Regions from separate parts of the Arthrobacter sp. efr-133-TYG-104 genome, predicted to be linked through region 2. Evidence: riboswitches for the same ligand, from Rfam matches in the RefSeq annotation. Region 2 holds a riboswitch; each other region holds the start of a gene.

Region 1 (6,943 bases), on a different contig from region 2:
TTTCGGTCGAGGCTGGCAGCATGCTCCCCGCGAGTTGACGCAGGCGGCGATTCCAACCCGTCCGCGGTTCCAATCGATGGATAAAATCTACGTGGTTGCGGCCCCATAACCAAGCAACGCCAGGCGAGGCTCGCCGTACCCGGCCCGCGTCATTCCGGACCTTCGGCCAAAATCCTTTCCCGGCCGGTATAGACGTTCAGGCTTGCTCCCCGACTGAATCCGGCCACGGTGATTCCGGACTCTTCGGCAAGCTCCACGGCAAGGCTCGACGGCGCGCTAACGGCGGCCAGTACTGGGACACCGGCCATGGCCGCCTTTTGCACGAGTTCGAATGAGGCCCGGCCGGATACCTGGAGTACCATCCCCCGCAACGGCAACAGGCCCGCACGGAGCGCCCAGCCTACAACCTTGTCCACCGCGTTATGCCGCCCCACATCCTCGCGCAGGCAGAGCAGTTCCGCCCCGCCGTCGTCGTGGATCTTGAAAAGGCCGGCGGCATGGACCCCGCCGGTCTTCGCGAAGACAGCCTGAGCCTCCCGAAGCCTGTCCGGGAGCGAGGCGAGCGTACGCACCGGAACCACCAGATCGTCGTCGGCAGGGCTGTGATGCGAGGACTTCCGGACCGCCTCGATGGAATCCGTGCCGCAAATTCCGCACGAACTGGAGGTGTATACATTCCGTCCGGTGGCCGGCAGTGCCACGTCAGGCCTCAGTTGCGCGTCCACCACGTTGAACGTCTGCACCCCGTTCTCGTCTTCTCCTGCGCAGAAACGCTCCGAGATCAACTGCGAGGGTTCCCAGATGATGCCTTCGGAAACCAGGAATCCGGCCACGAGGTCGAAATCGTCCCCCGGCGTCCGCATGGTCACGGAGAAGGACATGTCCCCAAGGCGGATCTCTAGGGGTTCTTCCACCGCAAGGACGTCCTCCTTGTAACGGACGGGGTGTTCCAGGGCTTGGGGGGAGCCGTCCAGGACAAATTTGTGCACCTTGCGGCGCTGGGTCACGCGTCCCATGTCACGCTCCGTTCTTCCCTGTTCATGAGTCCATCATGGCAAGCCGCACCACCGCTGGCCACCTCAGTCCAACAAACGCCTCAAGCGTCCAAAGCGCTCCAGTCCACAGGCCCTGCCGGCGCCTTACCCCTTGCCCGCACAGGCGGCTTGCGGGGTTTGTCCTCGGCAGGCTTGGGCGAAGGAAGTGGTTTGCCCCAGGGCAATGCAAAAGCCGGGACCATATCTCCCAGCTGCACGCCGTGCGGCGGGACCACCATGACGCCGTCGGCGGCCGCCAGACCGCGCATCATTCCGGCGGCTGAATGACCCGCAGGAGATGCCAAGCCGTACAGCAGCTTGAACGGCATGAGGCGGGTCCGTCCCGGATCGGGGTCGATCATCGTGCCGCAGGGAACGTCTTGCGCGGTGTCCATGCGACCATGGCCCAGGGCTGCCAGCAGCGGACCACCGATGGTAAGAAGTGCCATCATGGCAGCCAGCGGGTTGCCCGGCAGGCCGAGTATGAACCGTCCGTCCGGGAGCTCTGCAAGCACCGCGGGATGGCCTGGCCGCATTGCGATCCCGTCGATCAGCAACCGGCCGCCCAGCTCGGACACGGCTCGCCGGAGATGGTCCGTCGCCGAGCCCCCCGTCCCGCCCGTGGTGATGACGACGTCGGCAGGAACTTCCGTTTCAACGGCTGGTTCTGGGCGGATGAGCTCCGCTCCAGCCACGTGTGGTTCGGGCTCCTGAAGCGCAGCGAGCCACTGGCCGTAGTCGTCTCCCACCCTTGTTTGTTCGCCCGCGATACCGCCCAACATTTCGACGACGGCTCCCAGTTGCGGCCCGAAGGTGTCCCGGACCTGCCCCGGCAGTGGGACACCCGAGGTCACCACTTCCGATCCCGTCAGCAGGAATCTGACCAAGGGCTTGCCGAGCACGTTGAGTTCGTCCAGCCCGGCAAGGGCGGCAAACGCTATATGGGCTGGATTTAGCACAGTCCCGGCTTTGATCAGCACTTCACCTGCAGCGGCTTCCTCCCCGGCCTTCCGGATGTGCTGCCCGTTGCGGGGCTCACCCGGTTTTGCGGCCCCGCCCAAGACAAGGACAGGCAGCCCGTCATCATCGGTGGCAATGACGCCGCTTTCGCTGCGGAGAACCGCCTTGGCACCGGGCGGGATGAGTCCTCCGGTGACGATGGGGCTGGCTTGGTGCGGCGCCAGCCTGTGGTCCCGCTCGCTCAAGATCCACGGCCCGCTGCCGTTCACTGCCCAGCCATCCATGGCTGACGATGCGTAGTGGGGCATGTCCTGGACTGCCACGACGTCCTTGGCCAGGACGCGCCCGAGGGCTCGCCGGAGCGGAACCGGGCTCGGCGGAATCGGGGTGGCGACCTCAAAGGCACGCTGCCGGGCCTCAGCCCACGTATGTGCCGCGTGGTGGCCCGGGTGGGGGGCCTCGGTCATTCCGCTTCGGTCCCCGGCTCCGTGTAGTCAATGGCAGCTTTCCGGGCCACATCCAAGGCAGCAGCCATGGAGTCGGCGTCGGTTGCCTGGCCAATGCCCCGGGCCATGCCCGCTGCATAACCGGCGATGAACGTGGTCAGGGGTGCCGCAGGCCGCACCACCGAATGCGCGGCTACCCCTGCTACGGAGAGGACCCCATTGACGTCTACTTCCACACCCTCTAGCTCAAAAGCCTGCAACAGTACGCGGCACCATTCCTCGAGCGTCTCTTCCTGGCTCTTCACGTCCGCCTCCAACTCATCGTCAATGCCCAAGGTCCTCAATGCCCAAAGCCGCTGCGTCCGCCCAAGTATCTACGTCATCGGTGGATCCGGCAGGGACGGCAACAGTCAGCAGGTTCAGCCTAGCAAGCAGCCCGAAAACAGAGGAGTTGGTCAACCTACCCGAATCGCGTGCCGCTTTAACTTCCCGCTGGAGGGCGGCCGTGCTGTACATCCCGAGGAGCGGCTGCTTCCGGCCATCGGTGGCCACCGCCATGGCACCATCCACGCCCGGCTCCGATTGGAGCCCCTGCACCAAAGGGGCTACGCCACGAACAGCATGTGGCATGTCGCATGCCAGTACCAACGTCCAGGGCGCGGAACCACCGTTGGCGTCAAGACGATCCAACCCGGCCGCGATAGCGGCGGCTGGCCCGGCAAAAACGGGCTCTTCACGCGCACTGAGGATCCCCTCAGGGACCTCCAAGCTGCATGGTCCCACAACCACCACTCCACCGGCACCTTCGGCAGCGCGCAGGGCATGCGTCAGGAGGGTGTCGCCGTCGTACCGCAGTTCGTTCTTGGGCGCACCACCCAGCCGCGTGGCCTTGCCGCCAGCGAGAATTATGGCGTCGAATTCCATCCGCCCACACTACCGGTCATGGGCCGGACTCACCGTAAGCCGCGATCCCGTATGTCAGGCAGCGGATTCAGGCAACAGGAAGGGATCCCAGTCCGGGGCAGGCTTCTCAAGTTCCTTGATCTGCCACATTGCTCCTTGGGGCACGCCGGGTTTAAAACGGAGTTTCCAGCCCATTTCCGCCAACGTGTGATCGCTCTTGGCGTTATTGCACTTAAGGCACGCCGCAACCAAATTTTCCCAAGAATCCGCGCCGCCCCTGGATTTGGGGTGGACGTGGTCAATAGTGTGTGCTGTTTTGCCGCAATAGGCGCAGCGGTGTCCGTCGCGGCGAAGAACACCGCGCCGGCTCACGGCGGTGACCCGGTTGTACTTGGGTCGGATGTAGCGGTTGAGGAGGATCACGGAAGGTCTTCCGAGAATCTCTTGCGGCCCGACGACGGGATCGTCGCCTTCGGCTACCACGCTTGCTTTCCCAGTGAGCACAAGGACCAGCGCCCGGCGGAAAGTTACAACCGCCAGCGGTTCATATCCAGCATTCAGAACGAGTGTGCGCATGCACGTACCTCTTCACGGCCGCACCCGTCAGGGGCACGAGGGCCGGCTGCCCTCTGCATGTACGGGCTGTGGATCGACACCATAAGGGTAAGCACTTCTACGCCATATCAACGAATTTATCTGTCGTTTCACGTGCGATGTCGGCAAAAATTTGTGCGGTGTTCAGGATTAGGCGCCCCATGTGCGGCGTTCGAGAGCATCCTCTGCAGGTTCAAGAAGAACACACCGGTTTAAAGCAGAACACCCCGCCGGCATGGAGCCAGCAGGGTGTTCCGAAGCGGTGAACTTAGCCGTTGACGCGGATGAACACCGGGCCGGAGCCTACGTTTACGCTGAACAGCTTGGTGGTGTAGCCGTCCCAGCCACCGTGGACTGCCATGCCGTTGCCTACGTACACGGCGATGTGGGCCTCGCCGGCCAAACCGCCGTTGGCGTAGTAGGCGAGGTCACCGGGCTGTGCTTCTGCTGCACTAACCGTGCGGCCGAGGGAAAGGTAACCAGCAGGCCAGTCGTGGAAGTGGATGCCCACGGCGGCCAGGGAGTTGGTGACCAGCATGGTGCAGTCCTGGTTCACGCCCAGCTGCGCGTAGGCGGCTGCAGCAATTGCAGCACCGAGGCCGCTGGAGGCAACCGGAGCCTTGGTTGCGCTGGAGGTGGAGTTCACAGCCAGGGTTGCGTTACCGCCGGTGGTGGCGGTGGTCGCGGGGGCAGTGGTCTGCGCAGCAGCCGTCGGCGCAGCTTCCGCCTTGGCAGGAGCCTGCTCAACCACGGGGGCCGGAGCTTCGACCGTGGTGATCACGGGGCTCTCGTAAGAGATGGCAACAGTGGAATCAGCTGCGATCGTTGCCTGCGCTACCGACTGGACGTCGAGCGTGGACGTGGAGGTCGACTCACGCTGAACGTTCGTATCAGCCGCGTTGGCAGCTACACCGCTGGTCAGGACAAGGCCTGAAGCGGCGGCAATTACTGCGGCCTGGCGGCCGACGCCACCTGCGTTCTCACTGACTGCTTTTGCGATGACGGCAAGCGAGCTCGTCTTGGGAGCTTCCGCGCGGTGCCGTGCAACCTTGTTTGCACTGATCATGATGTTTTTTCTCTTTCGTATCCGCGCTATGGGGTTACGCGCGGGTAGTGACCGACCAGCACTTGGGGGAATGCTGCTCAGTCGTGAACTGGGTATTTTTCTAGCGGAGAGTGAAGAAGGAGGATGTACCCGTGGCAGCTGCTGCATGCAGCAACGTGCCCTGGCTCGGGTTCAAGGCGCTGATCATCATGCCGTTGCCAACGTAGATGCCAACGTGGGCGCCGCCATTCTGCATGACGAGATCGCCAGGAGCAGGAGTGTTGGTGGGCTTCATGACGGTCCAAGCGTTCGTGCGAGGAATGCTGATGCCTGCCTGGGCGTAGACCCACTGGGCGAAGCCGGAGCAGTCCCAACCGTTGGGCGTGGTGCCGCCCCAAACGTAGGGGTGGCCGATGCCGGTGTAGGCGATTGCTGCCAGGCCCGAAGCGGCGGCGCTGGAAACGCCATCCTTGGCTACGGCCGACTGTGCGGTAACAGTTTCCGAAGTGCCTGCGTTGTTTGTGGCGCCTGCAGTGGTCTGGGTTGTGGCATCGGGAGTCCCGGCGACCGCCTGGACAACCTTCGGAGCCTCCTGAGTGGCCACAACGGGGCTCTCGAAGGCAACGTTAGCGGTGGGCTCCGCGGTTACCACTGCCGTGGCTACCATCTGCTGGGTACCGGAAGCTTCCGAAGCGGAAACGCCGGTGTCGGCAGCCTGTGCGGGCAGACCAACGCTGAGAATAAGACCGGAGGCTGCTGCCAACACGACGGCCTGGCGGCCTACTGTACCTGCGTTGGAAGAAACAGCCGTGGAAAGAGTGTTCAAGGGGTTCTTTCGAACCGCTTGGGCGCGGTGGCGCGCAGGGGTAGTGCGTGATGACACGTAGGTAGCCTCTCCCAATGCCTGCGAGGTGAGCTGTCGGATTCGGATGGGAGTCATCCGGCCGCGCTGCTTCAGAGAAGCTTTGCGACTTAACCCCAAGGTCTTCTTGCGAAGACCAGAAGTGGTTCCCCCGCCCCTGCCAGACGATTTTGCGAACGGAACTCGAGCGGTGGCAGAGCTAGGCAATCCACTCAAGTGCACCGGCCCCCTAAAAAGCCGATGCGTTATGTACGGTACAACAGTTGAACGCGAATGTCACATTCAGGTCACGAGCGGCCTCACGGAATCGAGAGATGGCCATCACGTTGGTCAGAGCCAGCCCATGGGGTCAACGACTTCGCCATTGACCTGGACTTCAAAGTGGAGGTGGCAGCCCGTGGAGGCTCCCGTGGTGCCGCTGAGGGCCACAACGTCGCCGCGGCTGACCGTCTGGCCCACCTTGACGTTGAAGGACGACAGGTGGTTGTAGGTAGTTTCCAAGCCGTTTCCGTGATCTATAACCACACGGTTGCCGCCACCGTACTCGTGCCATCCTGCGAAAGTTACTTTGCCGGCCGCGGCAGCATGGACCGCGGTGCCGCACTGCGCCACGAAGTCCTGGCCGCGGTGGAAGTCACCGGTGCCGCCCGTCAGCGGACTGACGCGGTAACCGAACGGCGATGCCGTGACGAGCGTGTCCAAGGGGGCACCCAAAGTGCCTTGGGACGATGAACGCTGGATGCTGGCCACAGACTGGGCGCTCAGCAGCTGCTTCAGCTTGCCATCGGGATCCGCTGCCGTGGAAACGGCAGCACGGCTGAAGTCGATTTTGGCCGATGCCGCCGCGGATACCTCCGGCTGGGTACCGGCTACAGACAGCGCAGACTCGGTTTGGCCAGAGTCCGAGGTAGCCATCATCGGGCTGGTGCCTGGCAGGCCGACTGTCAGTGCCAAGCCGGTAGCAGCAAGTGCGATGCCGGCTTTCTGACCCACTCCGCTGGCTGCGGCGAAGTCGGCCACTTGACGCAGCGGACCTTTCCGACGGCGCTGGCGGCTGGCTTCGCGGGGCCGGATTTCCGTAGCAACGCGGGCAGGCCCC
Region 2 (6,943 bases):
TCGGCGCTGGCTCCTTGGGGGTTACCGAGCTATTGCACGGCGTTGCCGACGACTACCGCGAGGTCCTTGCACTGCGGGTGGTCGCAGACCTCTCGGTGGAAGAAACTGCGGCGATCATGGGTAAGTCCCAAGGCGCCGTGAAACAACTGCAACGCAGGGCACTGGGCGCGTTGAAGAAGCGCGCACTACTAAGGAACGGCTCAGAATGAGTGAAGAAACCGCACGGCGCAGGATGAACGACGAGCAGGCCATCGACCGCCTCCTCGCCGATGCCGACGCGTGCTCGGACGACTTCGGCGGCATCCGGTCCGAATTACTTGAACTGCGCTCTTGGGCAAGCACGCCGCCGTCGCCCTCGGCTGCCGTCCGCGCGTTGATGGTCAGTGGCCCTGCAGCGGTCACCGGCAAACTTACGACGGCGGACGGTCCTGCCGCATTGTCGGAGGTGCCGACGTCGGTGCTCGCCACGGTGGCAGCCCCGGCTTCCTGCGCCAACGAGGACGAACTCGCGGCCCGGCGTCGTCGTAAGCGCCGAACCGCGCTGGCAGGCTTCGCTGTGGTGGCAACCCTGGCCGGTGGAGCAACGGCGGCAGCGGCCTCGGAGGGCGGCATCCCTGCCGTAGTCCAACATGTTGGCGAAGCGATCGGCTCCATGGTCACCCAGTTGGTCCCGGCATCCGGCAAGGCTCCCCGGCAGGGCGAGCCTGCTGTCAGTACCCCGGATCCGCTTCCCGTCAACGAAGCGACGCATCCGGCGGCCCCGGCCCGAGGGACAGCGCCGGCTAACCCCGGCCCGTCCGGCGCCGCGCACCCAGACCCACGTTCCACGCCCGGAGAAGGCGCTTCACGCCCGAGCCCCAAGGCTTCACCCCGCGTTGATCCTGGCAATCTCAGCATTCCCAGCCCACCGGTGACGGCACCCGTCACCCCGCCAGGTGTTGAGCTTCCCCCTGTGGAACGACCCGACATCCCTGTGCCGGCCAGCCCGGCCGTGCCCGGTGTCCTTGGCGTCCCCACGCTCCCGGCGAGATAACACCGCGAGATAACACGTAAGGGCAATGTTCCTGGGGAACATTGCCCTTACGTGTCAATCCGGGGAGTTGAAGGTCCTTATGCAGAGACCAGGCTGTGCCAATCGGTGACGAGGGGCAGGTTGTGTGCCTCGGAGACGGAGTGGTGGGCCACGTGGCCTCCGGCGATGTTGAGGCCGGCAGCGAGGGCAGGATCGCGATCGAACGCAGCCCGGACGCCCAGGTTGGCCAGAGCCACCGCGTAGCGCAGGGTGACGTTGGTCAGTGCGTAGGTGGAGGTGTTCGGGACGGCGCCGGGCATGTTGCCAACGCAGTAGAAGATCGAGTTGTGGACCTTGTACGTGGGTTCCTGGTGCGTGGTGGGGTGTGAATCCTCGAAGCAGCCGCCCTGGTCAACTGCGATGTCCACCAGTACCGAACCGGGCTTCATCCGGGCTACGAGCTGGTTGGTGACGAGCTTGGGGGCCTTGGCGCCCGGGATCAGGACTGAACCGATGACGAGGTCTGCGTCGACTACTGACTTCTCGATCTCGTAGGCGTTGGAGGCAACGGTCTTCAGGCGGCCCTGGTAAAGGGCATCCAGTTCGCGCAGCCGGTTGATGTTGATGTCCATGATGGTGACGTCAGCACCGAGGCCCAGGGCCATGGCGGCGGCGTTGGTTCCGGCCACGCCTGCGCCCAGGACCACGACCTTTGCCGGGCGGACGCCCGGTACGCCGCCCAAGAGGACGCCCTTACCGCCGGCCGGGGCCATCAGCGAGGAAGCGCCGACAACCACGGAAAGCCGGCCTGCGACCTCGGACATGGGAGCGAGCAGCGGAAGCGCCCGGCCGTCTTGGACGGTTTCGTAGGCGATCGCGGTGACGCCGGAGTTGATGAGCTCGGCGGTGAGTTCCGGTTCCGCGGCGAGGTGCAGGTAGGTGAAGAGGATCAAGCCCTTGCGGAAGCGGTGGTACTCGGCCGCGATGGGTTCCTTGACCTTCATGACCAAGTCAGCGCGGGCCCAGACGTCATCAGCTTCGTTGACGATCTCGGCGCCGGCGATCGAGTATTCCTCGTCCGTGATCCCCGAGCCGAGGCCTGCGCCGCGCTCCACCAGAACCGTGTGTCCGTGGGTGCGGAACTCGTGAACACCTGAGGCCGTGATGGCTACGCGGAATTCGTTGTTCTTGATTTCTTTGGGGACGCCGATGATCATGTGGGGGCTCCATTGTTCGCGGCCTTTTTCGGCCGAATCCTTGCTGCGGGCTGTGATTCCAGAATAAATCCGGCTGTGAGGCAGGCGACATCGTTGCCTGAAAGCGGTAACGGGAAAACCCCGGAAAATCAGGGTTTTCTGTGTACGACGTTCGACATTTGTCGATTGCTGGGCCGTCAGGTGTCGTCTGGTGTTGGTACGCTTTCGGGATGCAGCAGGACGTGGAGCAGATCGTTGAACAGATAGCGGCCAAACTGGGTCGGGGACTGTCCTTGGAAGACCTCGACGGGCTGCTTCTTGCGTACAGCTCCAACCAATCCCACGCCGATCGCGTCCGCGTGAACTTCCTCCTCAGTAAACGGGTTCCCTCCGACGTCAGCGTGTGGCAGCTATCGCACGGAATCTCGACGGCGGTCCGCCCCGTCGTCGTCCCCGCCAACGAGGAACTGGGCATGTTGGGCCGCGTCTGCGTCCCCCTGCTTGTGCGAGGCTTCCGGGTTGGCTACCTTTGGGTGCAACAAGACGCCGAGGAACAAAGTGCGACGGCGATACTCGCCCAGTTGCCGGGCGTACGTGACGAACTGGACCTGTTGGCCGGTTTGCTCCTCGATTCAAACACCGCAGAGTCCGAATTCCGGCGACGCCGGGAACAGGAGTTCATGGCGGCCTGCAGCGGGGAATCAAACGCGGTCGCAGCCGTTGCGGGGTGGAAGGAAATCCAAGGCCGGGGTCCGTGGCAGCTGGTGACCATCCTCGATGCGGACGGTGCGAGGTCCGACGTCGACCCCCTCGCCGCGACCCTGACGCACCGTTCGGCAGCGCTGCAGTCCACTATCGGGGTCAACCCGGCCCTCTTCAGTGCCGGCACAGAGACCCACTCCGTGGTTTTGTTCCGCGAATCCGGCGGCAGGGCCGATCACGCCCAGGTCTTGGTGCACTACCAGCTGGAGCTTGCCAAGCGCGCCGGACGAACCGTGGACCGTGTCATTTTGGGGATCAGCGAGCCGTTCAATGTGATCCGGCAACTTGGCGCTGCGTACCGGCAGTCAAAAGTGGCTGCGCAAGCTGCCGCTGTGGATCCGCCGTTGGGCGAGCTCGTGGACGTCAGGGCCGTAGGCGTTTACCAACTTTTCGACCGACTTCAGGCGCCGGGCGGCTGGGATGACACAGGCAGTGTGCATTTCCGCGCTTTGGAGGATCACGACCGCAACGGTGAACTCCTACCGGTGCTGGAACTCCTTTACGACAACGACAGTTCGGTCCAAGATGTCGCCACCAAGCTTCACCTTCACAGAAGCAGCATCTACAACAGGCTCGGCCGCATTCGGCAACTCATTGGCGCGGATCCCTTGAATGGTGCGGTCCGGCTTGAGTTGCACGCGGCATTGAAGGCACGGCGTTGGGCCGGAAGACCGCGGATCTAATCTTGCGGCCCTGCGCTTATCAGGAGCGCTGGAGCCGTTGGCAACTCCAGCGGCCAAGCCGGCCCCGAACCGGGGCGGTGCGGCTCGCGCGGCAGTACCGGCCATGCCAGCCAGTGTGTCCGAAAGCCGTAGGCAGTCGAGGGCTCATCGGAGCGCCTTCTTGACTGTGCCGAGAAGGGATCCGAGCGCCGACTGCCCCGAGGATTGCGGTGCAGGGCTCGGGGCCTGGGTGGCGGTGGGCTGAGGTGTGGGTGTTGCAGTAGGCCGCGGCGTTGAGGTGGCAGTAGGCGTCGAGGTGGGCGGCGTCGTCGGAACGTTGTCCGAAGCCGCGCCGCTCGCAACTGGCTGGGCGGGAACTGGCTGGGCAGGAACTGGCTGGGCGGGAACAGGCGCGGGTGCGGCTGGCGTGCCCGGCGCTGCTGGTTGGGCTGCCGAAGGAACCCACACCGGCGGCGCAAGGGAAACTGTGGGAGTGCCGGAGGCCGCGGGCGACGACGACGCCCCAGTATCCGGCGCGCCCGAAACAGTGGCGGCTTGGCTGACGTCTGATGACTCCGCAGTAGGCGTTGCACCCGCCGAGGCAGCGACAGCGGATGCGGCGCTGGAACCGCCGGGCACGCCGGAGATCGAGGCCGTGGTTTGTGCGATCGTGGCACCGGCGCCGCCGCCACTGGCGTCCGTGACCTTGCTTTCGCTGCCAAAGAACGGAAGATCGAGAGCGTGGCCCACCGTGCCCACAGTCAAGGCCAGGCCCAATGCCCCTGCCACCATGGCCATGCGTTGGCTCATGTGGCGGACTGACGCGGCCTTGTGTAGTACCGCGTATGGTTCGCGACTGTATTGGCGCGGCCGGTGGTGCGGAAACGAAGAGACCTCGGCAGCTTGGAGCGGGATGGCTGCCGTGACTGCTGCGGCGACTGGTTCCGCGGTCGCTTCAGTAGGGGCGGGCTGAACGGCTGGAATCTGAACTGTGGCCAGATCGTCGCCGGCCAGATCTGCTCCGGCCGGTGCTTCTCCAGCCAGGGCCTCGGGGACGGTCGCGGTTTGCTCGAACGCGGTTTGCACGGGCTGGGGCCCAGCGGCGGCGGGTCGTTCGGCGTGGCTGGCGTCGTCGTCGACGCCCACGCCGGAAGCGTGCTCGCGTTGCCGCTCGGCGGCACGCCGTGCCGCACGGGTCATCGGTAGTGCCGGGTCCGCAAGTGCGGGACTGTCAGTAGACGCCCGACGGCGGCCTGTTGGTTTGGCGCGCTCGCTCTCACGCAGGGCGCGTCGCGGCTGATCCATGGTTGGGGACATGGTTGTTGCCTCTCGACGCCTTCGAGGTTAGCTGTCGGGTTCGGACGAGGCCGTCCGGCCGCGGTTGGCGGCTACACCCCAAGGGCTTGTCGGGGAACAAGCCCGGAACACTGGGTCCCCCGTCTCTGCCGTGGGTCTAGCGGAATCCCGGATTGCGGCAGAGCTCGGCGTCAGCCCGGAAACGGCCCAGCGGAGTTCCGGGTCGCCCTATGAAGTTACCCTAGCCGGAAAACAAAGTCACATTAATGTAACGGCTGCGCGGCCGTCACGGCTCCCGCCCGCAACACGGCCGGATATCCATCGCCCAACACTAGCTTCACTGGGCCAGGGCAGGTAGACATTGACCTATGGACCTGCCCGTGATGCCGCCCGTCTCGCCCATGCTCGCCAAGTCAGTCCCTGACATCCCGGATGTTGGGCACTACGAGCCCAAGTGGGATGGCTTCCGGACCATCGTCTTCAAGGATGGGGACGAGATAGTCCTCGGCAGCCGGAATGAGAAGCCCATGACCCGGTATTTCCCGGAGCTTGTGGCGGCGCTGCAGGGGAACCTTCCGGACAAGTGCGTCATCGACGGCGAGATTGTCCTGATCCAAGGCAACAGGCTTGAATTCGAGGTTCTCCAGCAACGCATCCATCCTGCCGATAGCAGGGTCCGGATGCTGGCGGAGAAGACCCCGGCGTCGTTGGTCGCCTTCGACATCCTTGCCCTAGGTGATGACGACCTGACGGGCCGGCCTTTTTCGGAACGCCGAGCAATCCTGGAGCAAGCACTCTCCACGGCCGAACCCCCTGTGTACATCACCCCCGCAGTGACCGACTTGGAGAGGGCCAAGGAGTGGTTCGTCCAACTGGAAGGCGCAGGGCTCGACGGCGTGCTGTCCAAACCACTGGACGGCACATATCAACCCAACAAGCGCGTCATGTTCAAGACCAAGCACGTGCGAACCGCGGACTGCGTGGTGGCGGGCTTCCGTTGGCACAAGACGGCAAAGGTCGTCGGGTCCATGCTGCTGGGCCTTTACGACGACGACGGGCGGCTTCACCACGTGGGGGTGGTGGCATCGTTCCCCATGGCCAAACGGGAGAGCCTGGTGGCCGAGTTGGAACCGTACCAAGTGGACCTCGGCGACCATCCGTGGGGTGAGTGGGCCACGCAAGATGAAGCGGCGGGTGGTTCCAGGATGCCCGGGGCCCAGAGCAGGTGGAGCGGCGGCAAGGACTTCTCTTTCGTCCCGCTTCGCCCTGACCTGGTGATCGAAGTGGCGTACGACTATATGGAGGGCGATCGTTTCCGGCACACCACCCAGTTCCGGCGGTGGCGGACGGACCGGACACCCGACAGTTGCACCTACTCGCAGCTGGAGGAACCGGCCGACTACGATCTCGGCAAGATCCTGAAGCTCACGTAGCCCGGGCACGCTGGCGTGCGTTACTCGTCGTGTCCTTGATCCATGCTCATGCTGTCCTCGGCGGGCGGGGTTTCACCCGGCGGGACGCCCCCTCCCGGTTCCAACCCGGTGATGTTGCCGTTGAGGGGGTCGGGGTTTGCCGAGGCTGCGGGATCATCGTCACGATCCCGGCGCATGTCCGGGTCTTCATGGATGCTGTCCGCTGGGGCCGTGGTGTCCACGGGTCCCTTGGCACCGGTTACGCCGAAGCCTTGTGTTTCTTCCTTCGAGTCCTTGGTCACGAGCAACCCTTTCGTAAGCAAACTTACTATTGCGCTGACATGGCAAGCTTAGCCGGGCAACACGGACCCAACAAGGGCAGGCGGGGTGACCGGCCGGCGTCGTACGCTTCCGGGGCCGCCGCTCAGCGGTGGCGGGCCGTGGCGGAGACGAAGCTGCGAATGGCATCGGCCACTGCCTTGGGGCGCATATGCTGGGCCACATGTCCGACGCCGGGAATCTCCACCAGGCGTCCTTGGGGGACAGTCCTGGAGAGTTGCAAGCACCACTCCGGACCGGCCACGTGGTCGCGGCTTCCGCGGA
Region 3 (6,943 bases), on a different contig from region 2:
ACCTCGAGCTGCCTGTTTAACAGCAGGTGCCGGCTTAAAAAGAAGCCGGGGCTCATGTGAGCCCCGGCTTCTTTTGCTGCTAGGCAGCGAGTGCCTCGTGGATCTGGCCGAAGGGAACGGATTCGTCCAGGGCCACGGTGTAGGTGCCGGGCTCGTGCCGGGTCACCATGATTCCGCAGTCGGCGTCAGCCGCTGCGTTGTTGATCAAAGCTTCCACGGCGCGTTCTAGTCCGTCGTGGATTTCATCTGCCTTGGAAAAAGACAGTCGTATTTCGCGTTCTGCAATGCTTGCAGGGGTCATTGGGGGGCCTCCTCTTGGATGTCGCATGCGAGGGCGACCCATCAATTATAGAGGGCGGAGCTGGTGCTAGCGTCCAAGGGTGGTGACCGCGCCGGAGTGTGACCGCGATTTTGACCGCACCAGCTTGGCTACGCCCGCGCCGATCAAGAGCGTGAGGATGGCGGCCGCGGCATGCGTGTACAGCATTAGGTCACCAGCGTGGGCCGCCGGATGTGAATTTGCGCCCGAGGCCACGTCCGTTGGGACCTGCTGTGGGCCGTGTGAGTGAGTGAGGAGTTCACCTCCTGGAAAGGATCCTCCCAGGGTGTCGAAGCCAAAGAACAACAGCTGCTGTGCAAGGCCGGAGATCAGGAGCAGCAGTATGGGTCCGTGAATCCACCGGCCAACGAGTTCTGCTGCCAACGCGCAGAATGCCGTCAATGCAAGCAGCACGGGCACGGACGGGGCGCTTCCACCTGAGAGGAGGTGGGCTACCAAGCCCAAAGCGACCGCTACCGGTCCCGCTACCCAGCTCCACTTCTCCTGCACAGCACTCGGACCCATCGCCATCCTCTCCTCCACACAGGCTATGCGGAAAGGGGCGGAGATGAACAGGGTCGTGCGCCGCGTCGTACTCCGCCGCTAGGCGAGGAGGCTGTTTATGAGCCGTGCGGCGACCTTCGCGGTCCGGGAGTCAATGTCGAACTCGGGGTTCAACTCGGCGACGTCCACATGGAGCAGCTTCCCGCTCGCGGCAACTTGGCGGCAGACGGAACTGATCACTGGCAGGGGAACTCCGTACGCAGCAGGGGCGCTGACGCCGGGCGCCACAGAGGCAGGCAAGACGTCGAGGTCGATCGTCAAGTAAAGCACGTCGATGCCGGCCAAAAAGTCCGCGACGAATACTTCAACCGCTTCGCGCGAGCACTGTTCGTCCAGGATGTACTTCACGTCCAACCGGTCTGCGGTGTCGAAAAGCGTCCGGGTGTTGTTGGGTTCGGAAATTCCGACGACGGCGTAGTTCAGTTTTCGTCCGGCCTCGGCCTCCGCCGTGGCCATCTGAAGGAACGGCGTACCCGAGCTTGGAGTTGCCTCATCCCGCAGGTCAAAGTGGGCATCCAGGTTCAGCACGCCCAGCCGCTTCCCTTGAACGGATTCGGATCCGGCCACGCCAAGGTAGCTGGCGAACGCTGTTTCATGCCCGCCGCCCAAAACCACCGTGAGGTTTCCGGCGTCGAGCAGCTTCGAAATAGCCTGCCCGGCACGTTCCTGGCCCGCTTCGAGCGCGTCGCCCTCAACCACCACGTCGCCGGCGTCGAACACGTCACGGTCCAGGTGATAGGCCAACGGGCCCAGCGCCGAGCGGATAGCTGCAGGCGCCGCAGCCGCGCCCACGCGGCCCTTGTTCCGAAGGACCCCGGCATCACTGCAAAAACCAAGCACGACGGCGGGCCGCGCAGCTGCCTCGGCCGCTGCCTGGGTGTGGGGCGCCATGGCCTGCCACCAGCGGCGGTGCTCGGCGCCGTCGCCGTCGAAACGGCCGGTCCAGGCGTTGGGGCTGATGTCTACAGTGAGGCTCTGGCTGTTTGTTGGTCCCATGCTTCAAGCACACCCGAAGGAGTGGACGAAAACCAGCACTTCGGCGTCGGGAGTGTCTGGGTCTCCGGACTAGGGCCTTGCCCTTACTTGACTCCGAACATCTCCTCGATGGTGCCGATGCCAAAGAACAACACGAATGCCGCCGCCACAACCCACATGAGCGGGTGCACCTCACGAGCGCGGCCCTGGAATGCGCGGATCAGCACGTAGGAGATAAAGCCTGCCCCCAAGCCGTTCGCGATCGAGTACGTGAACGGCATAAGGGCGATGGTCAGGAAGGCGGGGATGCCGAGGCCCCAGTCCTGCCAGTCGATCTTGCCCACTTGCGAGACCATCATGAAGCCCACCACTACCAGTGCCGGCGCTACGGCTTCGAACGGAACCAGGTTGATCAGGGGGGTGAAGAACATGGCCACCAGGAACAGGAGGCCTGTGACGATCGAGGCGAGGCCGGTCCGGGCGCCTTCCCCGATGCCGGCGCCGGATTCAACGAAGATCTGGTTCGAGGACACGGACGAGCCACCGCCGATGATGGCACCGAGGGCGTCTACCTGAAGGACACGGTCAACGTTGGGGATGTTGCCGTGTTCATCCACGGTGCCTGCCTCGTTGGCCAAGCCCACCATGGTGCCCATGGCGTCGAAGAAGATGCTGAGCAGGATCACGAATGCCAGCAGGGCAGCGGCGATGAAGCCGAGGTGTTGGAAGGCGCCTACAGGGTTGGCTTTGCCGATCAGGGACAGATCAGGGGCACCCCATTGCGAGATGGTGGGGGCTACCAGCGACCAGCCGCGGGGGTTGACGTTTTTTCCATCAAAGCTGGGGCCGATGTGAAGCGTGAATTCGAGGATGGCCGCAAGCACCGTGGACACCACGATGCCGATCAGGATCGCACCGCGGACCTTGCGGACAACCAGGGCGATGGTCAGGATCAGTCCGACCACGAACACCAGTGTGGGCCAGCCCAGCAACTTGTCATCGACGCCCAGCCCCAGGGGAACCGTGGTGTGGGCGGCGTCGGGGATCCGGCGGACAAAGCCGGCATTCACGAGCCCGATCAAGGCAATGAAGAAGCCGATGCCCACCACGATCGCGGTCTTCAGGGCATCGGGAACTGCCTTGAACACAGCCGTCCGGAAACCGGTCAGGACCAGGATCAGCATGGTCAGGCCGGAGAGGAGCACCAAACCCATCATGTCCGGCCAGGTAAGGCCCGGGTGCGTGGCAACCGTGACCGCTACAAAGGCGTTAACGCCCAAGCCGGTGGCCAAGGCAAAGGGGTGTTTGGCCCATGCGCCCATGAGGATTGTCAGGATGCCTGCAACGAAGGCAGTGGTTGCCGCAACGGCGGCCGACCCCAAGGTACCCCCGCCGGAATCAGCGCCCGAAAGGATGAGAGGGTTCAAGACCACGATGTAGCTCATGGCGAAGAACGTCGCGAACCCGCCCCGGATTTCCCGTGAGTACGTGGATCCGCGTTCGGTGATCTTGAAGTAGCGGTCAAGGGCAGAACCTTGTTTCAGCATGAAGGTCTCCGGGGTTCGGGGGGAGTGTGCTATCAAATCCTATGCCCCGCGGAGTGGGTGCCTGTGACCATTCGCCTACTCTGTAAGGAAGCCAACACTAGGAGAAACCGCCCCAAATGCGTACAACCCGCACGCTTCTGGCCGCCGTCGTCGCCGCTCTTGCCTTCGCGGGCGCTTTGCTGTTTTCAGCAGCGCCAGCGTCCGCGCATGATGTCGCTGAGTCAACGGCACCAGCGGACGGTGCCACCGTGGCAGGGGTACCGGCGTCGGTTTCGATTACGTTCAATAACCCGCCGCTGGCCATCGGGTCCGGCGTAACGGTTAGCGAGGGCGGGCAGAACTGGGCGGACGGCGCCGTCGAAATAATCGACAACCAAGCCGTGCAAAAGTTGCGTTCCGGTGCCCCGGCAGGCAAATACACGGTGGTATGGCGCGTGGTCAGCTCCGACTCACATCCCATTGAAGGCACCTTCAGCTTCACGGCAACCACTGGAAGTACGACGTCGGCAAGCGGCGCTGCGGAGCCGTCCGCCTTGGCGGCCGTTCCGACTGCGGGCGAAGCGGCTCCCGGCAGCAGCAGCGCGCCTCGGGCGGCCGACGGCGTAGGCGTCCGGGACTCGTCCGAGCCGTTTCCTTGGAGCATCGTGGGCCTGGCTGTGGTCGCGGTTGGCATAGTGGCGTACCTGGCGGTGACGGCGCGCCGCAGGCTGGCAGTCCCGGACGACGCAGACGGCGACGATCAGCCTGAGTAAGGAAGCCCGAGTAGGAAGCCTGTCCGTTACAGAAATGTGACTTTGCCTGAGGGATCCCGTACGGTTGTAAATGTGCCTGTTCCACGTAGCGGGCACTTCCGGACTGATTGCCTAGCTCTGCCGCAGTCCCGGAATCCGTTCGCAGACAAACCACGGCAGAGACGGGGAACCCAATTTAGGTCGCTTTTGAGCGTGCCTTGGGGTGAAGCCACGAGGCTTCCGCTGCCCAGCGGGGGATCGTGGCCGGGTGACTCCCATCCGAATCCGACAGCTAACCTCGCAGGCATCGGGAGAGGCTTTTTCATGTCTTCACGCATTCTTCGCGGCCGTCGTAAGGCGGACACCGTACGTCCTAATCCTTTTATTTCCATCTCCAAGGCCGTTGCCAGCAACGCGTCCGGCGCTGGTCGCCAGGCCGCCGTGATCGCCGCGGCATCGGGATTGGTCTTGACCGGCACCGTAGCGGCACACGCTGCCGAGCCGCCCGTTCAGCGGGATTCCAGCCCTGCCACCGTAGCGGAACACGCCACCGGGGCGCCTAACAAGGTCGTCACCGCTGCGGCCACGGCAACCGTCAACTTCGAGCGTCCCACTGTTGCCTCGGAGGCAGCCCCGGTCGTCGAAAAGCCGGCCCCCGTCGTCGAGGCTCCCGCCGCTCAGGCCCCGGTCGCCAAGAAGGCAGTCGCCGCAGCTGTTGCTCCAGCACCTGTTGCCGTCAAGGCCGCTCCAGCCGCACCGGCTGCAGCGCCTGTAGCTCCTGCGGCCGCCGCGCCGGCCAGTGGCGTGAACGCCGCCATGGTCGCCTCGGCATACGCCCAGATCGGCATCATGCAGGATTGCACTGCCATGGTGGAAAGGGCCCTTGGCTCGGCCGGCATCCCTGTTGGGGACCTCGCGCCCCTGCAGTTCCTGAACTACGGCAAGGTAGTCAGCTCACCGTTGCCGGGCGACATGATCGTCCAGTCCGGCCACGTTGCCATTTACATTGGCAACGGCCAGGCCATCAGCGGTGGCATCAACGGCAACCAGACCGGCATCCACCCTGTTAGCTGGATGACCAACGTCGGGCCTGTCACGTACGTGCGCGCGGGCGCATAAGCTTCACGTTGCAGCTTTAGGTAGCAAACCAAAGGCCGGCATGGTCGAGGACTAGCGTCTTTCGACCGTGCCGGCCTTTGGTGTTCGCAGTTGTGCGATTAAGTTTCAGGCGATGGCCATACGGGAGCCAGTGGAAACGGATCCGCCAGGCAAAGCGACCTTTGACGAAATCGCCTGCCCCACGGCCTTGGCTTGCCGGAGCACCTCCTTGGGGCTCGGTGCGATGAGTTCACCGACGCCCACGAGGTGCATTCCCAGGGCACGCATGGCCGTGGCAAAGTTCTGGCCCAGGGCGATCCCCAGTTCGGACAGCATACGACGCAGTTGGCTTTGTGCGCAGCGCGTCACCACTATGTGATCCGCCAACAGAATGCCGTCCGCTGTATGGACAGCCCATTGCCGCGGGGCGGCTTCCATGGGGCCTGAGAGCTCCAACGCACCGTTGGCAGCAGCCCCCGTGAAGCTTTTGGACAGCCCGTAACCGAGTTGCGCGGATGGTTCACGCCCAAGGAAATCAAGGCGGAGTGCACGCGTGGCATTGCGCACATCTATGTGGTGGTTGGCGGCGTAGTTGCGCAAGTGCCGGAGGATCTCGTGGCGTTCTTGGATGGTTCCAGGGTCACCCGCGTCGCATCGCTGAAGCATTCCCGTGTTGACGTTCTGTCCGGAAGCGGACAAGGCGCCGAAGCCGTCCAGAACGATGGAACCGACTCCGTGGCGGCTTAGCTCACTGGCCACTGCCAAGCCGGAGAGGCCGGCTCCAATGACCACGGTGGTGGTACGTTCCATGCCGGAATCAGGCGTCAGTGACACTGCGTGGTTCCTCCTTGACATCGGTGCTGTTCGGGCTGCGCGTGGGCCCATTCGGAAAACCCAAGCGGCCGCAGCTAATGGCCGAGGTGTGTGGTGAAACACATTGCCCGTCCATTCAGTGACTCGAACACTACCGAACTTTTTCGGCCAAGGATAGCTTTCAAGGACGCGTTTTTCGGCGTCTTGGCGGACCGCGATAACGGGGTCCAAGAACTGAGCCCGGACCGTTACCCACATAGCCCAAAGTCGCCTTGATTAGGCCCTGTGGACCGAGAATAGTGGGCATTGGCGGAAGAGATTCCTTGAGATCTTTCGCCCCGGTTGTTGACACCAGTGCCTGCGGGAAGCCGTAGGAAGAAACCTCTGGCAGAATAGCCGGAACATCAAGCAGTAGGTGGAGAGGCGGGCCCCCATGGACCAGCACGGCAGGCACATCAATGAGCCGAATGACCGCGAGGACCAGGCAGTGGCGCCTGGTGGCATCGTGGTCGGAGTTGACGGATCCGAGCATGGAAAGTGCGCCTTGATTTGGGCAGCGAGGGAAGCGGAACGCCGCCAGCTTCCGCTGCACATCGTCACGGCATACTCGGTACCTATTTTTGCTGCGTCAGGGCTCGACGGCGGTTATGCCACCGTAGACGATTCGGTGATCCGCGAGGGCGCGGAGGCCATCATTGCCCAAGCCATGGACAAAGTTTCCAGTTATGCCATTGACGTAGACGCCTCTGTGGAAAACGGCGACGCCGCGGGCGTGCTGCTGGACCTTTCGGCGGACGCCGCGCTGCTTGTTTTTGGAAGCAGGGGGCGGGGCGGTTTTGTGGGTCGGCTGCTGGGATCGGTAAGCAGCGCGCTGCCGGCCCACGCCAAGTGCCCCA

Evidence for each region. Region 2 has a riboswitch for cyclic di-AMP ahead of QRN04_RS04630 (hypothetical protein). Riboswitches for the same ligand answer to the same signal wherever they lie in the genome.
Region 1: another riboswitch for cyclic di-AMP. It lies ahead of QRN04_RS00440 (C40 family peptidase); the one in region 2 lies ahead of QRN04_RS04630 (hypothetical protein).
Region 3: another riboswitch for cyclic di-AMP. It lies ahead of QRN04_RS09830 (C40 family peptidase); the one in region 2 lies ahead of QRN04_RS04630 (hypothetical protein).

What each region holds. Positions count from the first base shown of each region.
Region 1 is NZ_JARVTA010000001.1:85,396-92,338, reverse strand. It holds gene fdhD (formate dehydrogenase accessory sulfurtransferase FdhD) at 150-1,016, opposite strand; gene QRN04_RS00465 (molybdopterin molybdotransferase MoeA) at 1,097-2,461, opposite strand; gene QRN04_RS00460 (DUF6457 domain-containing protein) at 2,458-2,775, opposite strand; gene mobA (molybdenum cofactor guanylyltransferase) at 2,765-3,364, opposite strand; gene QRN04_RS00450 (HNH endonuclease) at 3,419-3,919, opposite strand; gene QRN04_RS00445 (NlpC/P60 family protein) at 4,206-5,003, opposite strand; gene QRN04_RS00440 (C40 family peptidase) at 5,104-5,808, opposite strand; cyclic di-AMP (ydaO/yuaA leader) riboswitch at 5,870-6,029, opposite strand; gene QRN04_RS00435 (M23 family metallopeptidase) at 6,175-6,943, opposite strand, start outside.
Region 2 is NZ_JARVTA010000004.1:53,440-60,382, forward strand. It holds gene QRN04_RS04610 (RNA polymerase sigma factor) at 1-209, shown strand, start outside; gene QRN04_RS04615 (hypothetical protein) at 206-1,033, shown strand; gene ald (alanine dehydrogenase) at 1,111-2,229, opposite strand; gene QRN04_RS04625 (PucR family transcriptional regulator) at 2,439-3,653, shown strand; gene QRN04_RS04630 (hypothetical protein) at 3,798-4,949, opposite strand; cyclic di-AMP (ydaO/yuaA leader) riboswitch at 4,952-5,101, opposite strand; gene QRN04_RS04635 (ATP-dependent DNA ligase) at 5,297-6,361, shown strand; gene QRN04_RS04640 (DUF6480 family protein) at 6,382-6,642, opposite strand; gene QRN04_RS04645 (alpha/beta fold hydrolase) at 6,765-6,943, opposite strand, start outside.
Region 3 is NZ_JARVTA010000011.1:87,851-94,793, reverse strand. It holds gene QRN04_RS09855 (hypothetical protein) at 80-301, opposite strand; gene QRN04_RS09850 (hypothetical protein) at 368-844, opposite strand; gene hutG (formimidoylglutamase) at 923-1,879, opposite strand; gene QRN04_RS09840 (NCS2 family permease) at 1,963-3,405, opposite strand; gene QRN04_RS09835 (copper resistance CopC family protein) at 3,522-4,157, shown strand; cyclic di-AMP (ydaO/yuaA leader) riboswitch at 4,274-4,457, shown strand; gene QRN04_RS09830 (C40 family peptidase) at 4,461-5,255, shown strand; gene QRN04_RS09825 (NAD(P)/FAD-dependent oxidoreductase) at 5,361-6,062, opposite strand; gene QRN04_RS09820 (universal stress protein) at 6,481-6,943, shown strand, end outside.